2 regions of the Paraburkholderia sp. 22098 genome follow, and region 2 is predicted to be linked to the other one. Evidence: predicted binding sites of a transcription regulator. Region 2 holds the regulator's gene; the other holds the start of a gene.

Region 1 (4,419 bases), on a different contig from region 2:
CCGACGAGGTCCTGCGCGCCGCGAAGCTCGCATTGCAGTACCGGATGGAGTATGAAGCCGACGTCGTCATCGATCTGATCGGATATCGGCGCCTCGGTCATTCGGAACACGATATTCCTGCTCTGACGCAACCGTCGCAGCAGGCGGCAATCTCGGCGCATCAGACCGTCACCGAGCTTTATCACGCGGCCATCGGTGAGGAGACGCCACTCGAGATGTTGCGCGCCGATGTATTGAAGGATCTTCTGACGCCGCCCACGCAAACGTTGTCGCAGCAACGCGCCGACCGGACGAGCGGTGCCGGACCCGCGAACCCCGCGAAACCTGCCAGGCGCACGAAACGCACGCGGCCGTTGTCGCTCGCCCGCTTGCAGTCGCTGACTGCAGCGTTGACTCGCACGCCGCCGGGGTTGCGTCTACATGACTTCGTGCGCGACATCACGGCGAAGTGGCAGCGGAGCGTGGAAGCGGAAACCGCGACGGTCGACTGGTGTTTCGCGGAAAACCTCGCGTATGCAAGTCTGCTCGACGACGGGCACAGTGTGCGCATCTCCGGCATGGACGTGGGCCGCGGCACCTTCATGCATCGGCATGCAGTGTGGCACTCGCAAGGCGCAATTTCGGGCGCGACTTCCGGCGGAACTGAGCCTTATGTGCCGCTGCAAAATCTGGGTGTGCATCAGGGCGAGTTCGACATCATCAATTCACCGCTGACCGAGGAGGCCGTGCTGGGTTTCGAATACGGCTACAGCGTTCAGTCCACGTCGCACCTTGCTATCTGGGAAGCGCAGTTCGGCGACTTTGTGAACGGCGCGCAAGTGATCATCGATCAATATATCGCCGCGGGCGAGTACAAGTGGGATCAACCGTCCGGTCTGACAATGCTGCTGCCGCATGGTCATGAAGGCGTCGGTCCAGAGCATTCCAGTGCGTATCTCAGCCGCTTCCTGCAACTGTGCGCAGGCGGAAACATGAAGGTCGCGATGCCGTCGACGTCGTCGCAGTGGTTCCATATGCTGCGCGAACAGGCGCTGAGCGCTGAGCCGAAGCCGCTTGTCGTGATGTCGCCGAAGGGGCAGCTTCATGCCAATGCGCGTTCGCATGCGCCGCTCGGCGAATTGATCGACGGTGCGTTTGCTCCGGTGCTGCAGGACAGTGGTGCTGCGTTGCCTGCAGACGTGACGCGCGTCGTACTGTGCAGCGGCAAGTTCTTCTACGACTTGCAGGCGGCGCGCGATGCTTCTGGCGGCACGCAGACTGCGCTCGTCCGGATAGAACAGCTGTATCCGTTTCCGACGAGCGAGCTTGCGCTTGCGCTCGCCGCTTACCCGAACCTTGCGGAGGTGGTGTGGGCCCAGGAAGAGGAAAAGAAGCATGGCGCATGGCACTTCGTGCGCGATGACATAGAAGGAGCGGTTCCGGCGAACTGCCGCGTGTTCGACGTGTGCCGGCGCGAGAGTCCATCGGGCGCGGATTCGTCGATACGCGCTCATCGCGTAGAACAGCAGCGCCTGGTGGCAGCCGCATTGGCGCGCACCTGAAGTTGCGCCGTCAAGCAGTTTGCCCACTGGGTTGCAATTGAGTTGCTATTGTTAACAGCAACAGGCGAGGTGCTCGCGCGCGGCATTCAGTATGCTGCGACGCGACCGCTTCGCCATTTCCCGCTTCGCATCCATGTTGCGGCGCGTAGGCCGATTGGCGCGAATTGAGGAGCGCGTTGGCATGCGCGTTGCGACGCAGGTTGCCGAAGCGATAGGACAATTGCACATGGCAACCGTACTGCTGGTAGATGACGACGCCGAGGCGTTGGACGCATGGAGCGCGATTTGCTCCGCCGAGGGCTACGAAGTAAAAACTGCGCTGGACGGTAAGTCGGCGCTAGCTCAGTTCATGGCTTCGCCCGTCGATGTCGTGGTTGCCGACTGGCGCATGCCGACCATGTCGGGCAGTGAACTATGTCACCGCTTGCGCACACTGCCCGGACTGGCCGACGTCGCTTTCATACTCGTTTCGGGAGAGCCGAGTCCTCCCGCCTTCGTCAGCTTCGACGGGTTTCTGCGCAAGCCGGTGGATGGGCCCGCGTTGCTGGCCACGATGCGGCGCCTTCTCGACGACCACGTCACCCACCGCGCATTGCAGCGAGGCGGACCGACGTAGGATCGATCGTGCACGCGGCGCGGCTTGCCTCACTTACTTGCCCCCTACTCTCTGGCGTGACGCTCGCGGCGTCAGTCTGGCGTTTGCGCATCGCCGGACGATTTACTCGCCGCGGACGGGATCAGCAGCACCGGCAAGCGAGCCTGGCGCACACAACGCTCCGCGACGCTGCCGAGAATCAGGCGCTGAAATCCGCGCCGGCCGTGCGTGCCCATGACGAGCAAGTCGGCGTTGAAGTCGACGGCGGCTTTCAGCACGGCCGTGGAAACGTCGTCTAGCGACGGCGCTTCGGTCACGACGATCTCTCCCTTCACACCTTGCGCGTCCATTTCGCGTGCGAGCTCCACGCCGAGTTCCTTCCCTTGTTCGATGAGACTATTGCGAAGCACTGAAGGGTCATAGCCCGGCGCTTCGAAATACATTGGCGTATTTTCGACGACGTACAAGGGCTGCAAAACAGCGCCGTTGGTTCGGGCGAGCGCGAGCGCTGCTTCGAAAGCACGGCGAGAAGTCTGGCTGCCGTCTACCGCCACAAGAATGCGTGTGTACATTTCCGCTCCAGGTCAGGTTGCCAGCTTTAATGATCGTTCAGAAACGCCGCTTCAGCCAGGATGTAAATCAAGCGGTTCACAAATTTTGACGTTGCTCTCGCTAGACGGCCGCCGTTTCATGACGCGTGGGCGCCCTTTTGCCCGATGCAGCGACCCCGAAGCGCGGCGATTGCCGCCGCGGTTTGCCTTACAATCGGGATCTACTCTGACAAGCTGCTGCGCCCGGCCGATGAATGAGCGAAAAACGACGGGCTTGCCCGACAAGATCTACGGCGACATCCTGAATCGCATTCTCGAAGGCGAATACAAGGAAGGCCAGCGGCTGCCTACCGAGCATGCGCTCGCCGAACGCTTCTCGACCTCGCGACCCACGGTGCGCGAGGCATTGGCGCGGCTGCGGGCTGACGGCATCATCGTGACGCGTCATGGCTCGGGGACGACAGTCGCGCGGCGACCCGACCCGGACGTGCGGCGTTTCGCGCCGCTCGAGACGCTGTCCGACATCCGCCGCTGCTACGAGTTTCGCATTGTCACGGAGACCGGCGCGGCCGAGCACGCGGCGCTCAAAGCGGACGCCGACGACATTGCGGCGATCGAGCACGCATGGGATCAACTCGAACGGATCATCGAGACGCGCGGCATTGGCGCGTCGGACGACTTCCTGTTTCATCTCGCGGTGGCGCGCGCGTCGAAGAACCCGTTTTTCATCACGGTCATGTCGTTCATCGAAGAACAGATAGTTTTCAGCATGAATTTGTCACGCAACCTGTCGCTCGTAAAAACGGTGGAGCGGCAGCGTCTCGTGCAGGCGGAACACCGGGCGGTGCTCGACGCGATCCGCCGCAAGGACCCGCAGGCAGCGGGGCAGGCAATGCGAGCGCACCTGGAAAACGCGCTCGAACGGATGTTTGGTTCGTGAGGCAAGCGTCGCGTGGCCCGCTGCGCGCCGTCTAACCGGCCGTTGCCAACACGGCGAAGCGCGGTCGGCGGCGAGCAGCGGACCAGCGAGGTGTAGCTAAGCGGCTGCGGCGATCGGCCCGAACAACGCCGTGCGGGTCTTCGGACTCACGGCGATATCCAGCGCCACCGCGCGTTCCACACCGATCTGCAGCGGTGAGCCGAGACGGCTTATCTCGATTCCGGTCTTGCGCAACAGCCGCTCGATCGGGGTGGTGGTCACCGTCACATAGCGCGTGATGCCCATGCGGTCGGCGAAAGTGACGAGCTCATGAATTGCCTGCATCGTCACGTCGGCAAAGCCGAACGACTTCTCCTCGCCGCTCGTGTCGATCGCGAAGCGGCTCAATTCCCAGATATGCCGCCCGACCGGCGCCGCAGCGCCATGCAGCAACTGAGGAAAGGTGTCCTTCAGCATGTTCGGTCCCTCGGTCGGCATCAGGCGCCAACAGCCACGCACGCGCCGGTCGTCGGCCTGGATCAGCATGTAATGCGGTCCGAGCGCATCGTAGCCGTCGATTTCCATGCCCGCTATGGTCGGAATATCCCATCCGAGCCGTCCGTGAAACACCCGTGCCCGCAGGCGGTACATCTCGTTGATGTCTTCGTTGTCGAACTCTTGACGCATTCCAATCCGGATCGCTGTTTGCATGACGTTCTCCTGAACGTGTTGGGGAAACCAATACGCAGGAAAACTTATGCATTCTGAATCGTTCCGCTACCTATCTACCTGGATAGGTGTGCATGCTTATCG
Region 2 (4,419 bases):
GACAATCTCCGAACGTAGCTGCCGTCAATTGACCCGGACTACGGAAACCGTGGTTTTCGCAGGGCGGTTATTGACTGAGTACCCATTGCACCAGCGTGTGTGCGTCTTCTGCCGATATCGGCCCGCCACGATCGGCTGGCAACGGCATCGCCATGTCGCCCCAATGCGCCTTGCCGCCTAACCGCAGCTTGTGCTCAAGCATGAATTGCGCGTTTGGAACGTCGCGGTAGCGAGCGGCGATCTGCTCGAACGACGGCGCGAGGAAGGGCGCGTCACGTGTATGGCAGAACATGCAGTGATGCTGATCCACCAGCGCGGCCGGCTCCGGCTCGGCCTGAACGGCTGTAGCAACCAGCAGAAACGCGGCACATGCGAGACGGCAGCGACGGGATATGGCGTTCATGGCGCGCGCTTCTGTTCATGGGAATGAGACCAGTGTAAGGTCCGCCGCTGCTGCGCCGTTGACCTCGATCAACCGGCATAAGGCGTGTGAATTTGACCGGCAGCGCGTAGATCCTATGCTGATGAGAGGCACACTGCGATGAGACCGCATACGCCATACAATCGGGTGGCTGTCGCGAAGATTTGGGCTTCAGAGCCGATTCACTGCGCGAAGAAGATCTGCTCGCTGCGTTTGAATTGATCGGCGTCGCATCGAACAAGCAGACAATCAATCTGCTAAACGGGAATGGCGCAAAGCCGTGCTCTTACACAGTGGTTACTTCCGCTTTTGTGACTGAAGCCCACGAATCTATTGTTTTGGGGCGACAGAGGTTCAGTACTGACCAAAGGGAGTTCCTATGCGCGCAATGGTTTTCGATGGTGACTCACCAATCCTATGCGAAGAGGATGTGCCGGATCCTACGCCCGGTATTGGAGAAGTGCTGATCGATATCCACGCGTGCGGCGTGTGCCGCACCGATCTTCACCTGGTCGATCGCGAGATCGCTCGTCCTAAGCGGCCCGTTATTCCCGGTCATGAGATCGTCGGCACGGTGGCGGAAGTGGGTGCCGGCGTGACGGGTTTCGCTGTCGGAGATCGCGTGGGCGTGCCGTGGGTAGGTTACACATGCCGCCACTGCCGCTACTGCCTTTCGGCGCGGGAAAATCTCTGCGACGAGGCCCGTTTCACCGGCTATACGATCGACGGCGGTTACGCTCAACGCACAGTCGCAGACAGCCGCTACTGCTTTCATCTGCCGGTACAGTACTCCGATATCGAGGCGGCGCCGCTGCTATGCGCAGGACTCATCGGCTACCGCACCTTGAGCATGGCGGGCGACGCACTGCGCATCGGTATTTACGGTTTCGGTGCCGCGGCGCATATCGTCGCTCAAGTGGCGCGTCATCAACGGCGCACGGTCTATGCATTCACGCGGCCCGGCGATCAGGCGGCGCAGCAACTCGCACTACGGATGGGTGCGGCGTGGGCGGGTGACAGCAACGAGGCGCCGCCCGACGAACTGGATGCGGCGTTGCTGTTCGCCCCGGTCGGCGCGCTCGTTCCACAGGCTTTGCGCGCAGTCGTGAAAGGGGGCGTAGTAGTTTGCGGCGGAATTCACATGAGCGACATTCCGTCGTTTCCCTATTCGTTTCTATGGGGCGAACGGCGCCTTGTTTCGGTCGCAAATCTGACTCGCGACGACGGGCTGGCTTTCATGCGCATTGCGAGTGAAGCGCGGCTCACGCTTGAAACCACGACTTATGCGTTGGAGGACGCAAATCGCGCACTCGCCGACCTGCGCGATGGCCGCCTGACGGGCGCAGCGGTGCTCGCCATCAAACCCGAATGAGGCCGTCGTGATCGAGAATCCGGATGTCCTTGCCGCGCGCATCGAGTAAGCCGTCGCGCTGGAACCGCGACAGCATCCGGCTCACCGTTTCGAGCTTGATCCCAAGATAGCTGCCAATTTCCTCGCGCGTCATGCGCAGATGGAACTCGGCCGGCGAATAGCCGCGCTTTCTCAGGCGCTCCGACAGATTCAGCAGGAACGTGGCCACACGCTGTTCCGCTGACATCGTGCCGAGCAGCATCATCTGCGACGATTCACGCACGATCTCGCTGCCCATCATACGGTGCACGTGCTGCTGAACGGCCTTCACTTCGCGGCACATCGTCTCGAGCAGATGAAACGGAATGATGCAGACCTTGCTGTCCTCGAGCGCTACCGCATCGCAGCTATGGTGACCGGAGCACACGCCGTCGAACCCGAGGGAATCGCCGGCGAGATGAAAGCCCGTCACATGCTCCCGGCCGTCGCGGTGCATGACGACGGTCTTGAACGACCCGGCCCGCACTGCATAGATGCTCTCGAACGGATCGTTCGCGCGGAAGATCGTCTCACCCTGCCTGATAGTGCGTGACGGACAGATGAGCGCTTCGATTCTCTGCAACTCCTCGGGCGTCAGGCTTTGCGGCATGCACATCGGACGCATCGAACACGACGAGCAGCGCATCGCGTCCTTGCGCGTCGCGCGGTCCGTGGTACGTCCCTGTTCCGGCGTCGATGCAACATGCAGCGGGACGAATGTGCGAGAGCTGACCGGATAAGAGACAACGTCAGACATGATTTGCTCCAGATTGAAGAGGGGTGCGTGCACGATGTTCGCTGGCGATCCGCTGGATCGCGCTTCGCGCAAGTTCGAATTCGCGAGTCTTGTCGAAAAAGTATTGCGCGCCGCACGTCAGGCACGCGCGCCGGAACCAGGCGCCGGATCGGTTCGTCAACACCATCGTGATGACGTGAGGCATGCGTTGCGCGAGCAGGGCCAGCAATTCCATGCCGCTACCGCCGTTCAGATGCAACTCCGTCACCACAAGGTGAGCTGCGCGGGCCTCGATGCCCGCGAATGCGGCACCGGGCTCCTCGGCCTCACCGACAATTTCTACGCCCTCGAGTGAGCCGAACAGCGCAGCCATACGGCGCCGTACCGGGAATGCATCGTCGACGAGAAAGACACGCAGGGCGGGGTGGTTGAGGCCTGAGTTCATGCCTCGAAGTATCGGCCGCGCCATCTCAAAATAAAATCGGCGAGGAGCGAACTTGGAGTAGGCGACGAAGAAGGGCTGTAGGGCGATTCCTACAGCATGCGTCGCAGGCCGCCAGCGGGGCGGTGGGGGCGTTTAAATATCGTCCTCTTCGTCGCTGACCAGTTTGTGACGCATCGCATAACGCACCAGCGCGGCTTCGTGCGGCATCTGCATCTTTTCGAGGATGCGCGTCTTGTAGGTGCTGACGGTCTTGGCGCTCACGCACAGCTCCGCCGCGATTTCCGTGATCGTCTGACCGGCAGCAATGCGCTTGAGGACGTCGAACTCACGATCTGACAGGCGCTGATGTGGCAACAGATCGGTGGGCTCGTTCAGGCTCTGCGCGAACCGCTCGGCCATCGCAAGGCTCACGTAGACGCCGCCTGCGGCCACCTTTGTCACCGCCGCCACAAGCTCGGCGCTTGCGCTTTCTTTCGTCAGATAGCCGGACGCGCCCGCCTTGAACGCGCGCACTGCGTATTGCTGTTCGGCGTGCATGGTCAGCACGAGGATACGCAGCGCCGGCTTTTCCTCTTTGATCTGTTTTATCAGCTCGACGCCGTTGCGGCCCGGCATCGACAGATCGAGCACCAGCACGTCTGCAGCGGAAGCGCGAATCAGCGCGATGGTACTCGCACTGTCACTTGCTTCGCCCACCACTTCGAAGCCGCTGGCCCCCTTGAGGATATGACGTAGACCATCGCGCACGAGTGCATGATCGTCGGCGAGCAAGACCCGGGTCATGATTGCAGCTCCTGCATTTGCACTGCCTCCGCTGGAATGGTGACGCTCAACGCAAAGCCGTTGCCTTGTGAGGTTTGAATGTCGACGGCGCCCCCGAGCATGTGCGCGCGTTCGCGAATGCCGAGCAGACCAAACGACTTGCCCGCCAGTTCGCCGTCACGATGCGCGCCCTGGCCGTTATCGGCGATGCGCAGCACGAATGCCTCGTCGCCGGCGCGCAGGCTGAGTGTGACGAGCGTGGCGTCGGCATGGCGCGCAACGTTCGTCAGCGCCTCCTGCACGATCCGGAAGAGGGCTGTTGCGCCCGCGGGGCTGAAGCGGGCGTCGCCGGTTTCGATGTCGCGCTCCACGTCGATGCCATAGCGGTTCGTGAAGTCGTTCGCGAGCCACTCGACTGCGGGGATCAGTCCGAGGTCATCGAGCATCACCGGCCGCAGATCGGCGGCAATGCGGCGAACCGACGCCACGGTCGCGTCGATCAGGCGGCGCATGCCCTGCAAATGGTCGCGAACCAGCTCGCTGGCTGACCCGCCAAGCGTCTCTTCGACCGATGAAATGTCCATTTTCAGCGCAGTCAATTGCTGACCGAGGTCATCGTGCAGTTCGCGTGCGATGCGCGTCTTTTCGTCTTCGCGGATCTTCTG

The links. Region 2 encodes FNR, which switches genes on or off when oxygen is low (the NO sensors DNR and NnrR bind a similar motif). Its sites were predicted from a motif close to TTGATNNNNATCAA; they were not measured.
Region 1: a site for FNR is predicted at 2,766-2,779, ahead of ACTJLB_RS17060 (universal stress protein). Genes of this name have one in related genera too.

What each region holds. Positions count from the first base shown of each region.
Region 1 is NZ_JBQEPV010000007.1:258,898-263,316, forward strand. It holds gene ACTJLB_RS17050 (2-oxoglutarate dehydrogenase E1 component) at 1-1,541, shown strand, start outside; gene ACTJLB_RS17055 (response regulator) at 1,768-2,157, shown strand; gene ACTJLB_RS17060 (universal stress protein) at 2,229-2,708, opposite strand; gene ACTJLB_RS17065 (FadR/GntR family transcriptional regulator) at 2,938-3,627, shown strand; gene ACTJLB_RS17070 (acyl-homoserine-lactone synthase) at 3,724-4,317, opposite strand.
Region 2 is NZ_JBQEPV010000014.1:138,706-143,124, forward strand. It holds gene ACTJLB_RS25800 (c-type cytochrome) at 68-403, opposite strand; gene ACTJLB_RS25805 (zinc-dependent alcohol dehydrogenase family protein) at 801-1,793, shown strand; gene fnr (fumarate/nitrate reduction transcriptional regulator Fnr) at 1,780-2,568, opposite strand; gene ACTJLB_RS25815 (response regulator) at 2,561-2,992, opposite strand; gene ACTJLB_RS25820 (response regulator) at 3,125-3,775, opposite strand; gene ACTJLB_RS25825 (PAS domain-containing sensor histidine kinase) at 3,772-4,419, opposite strand, start outside.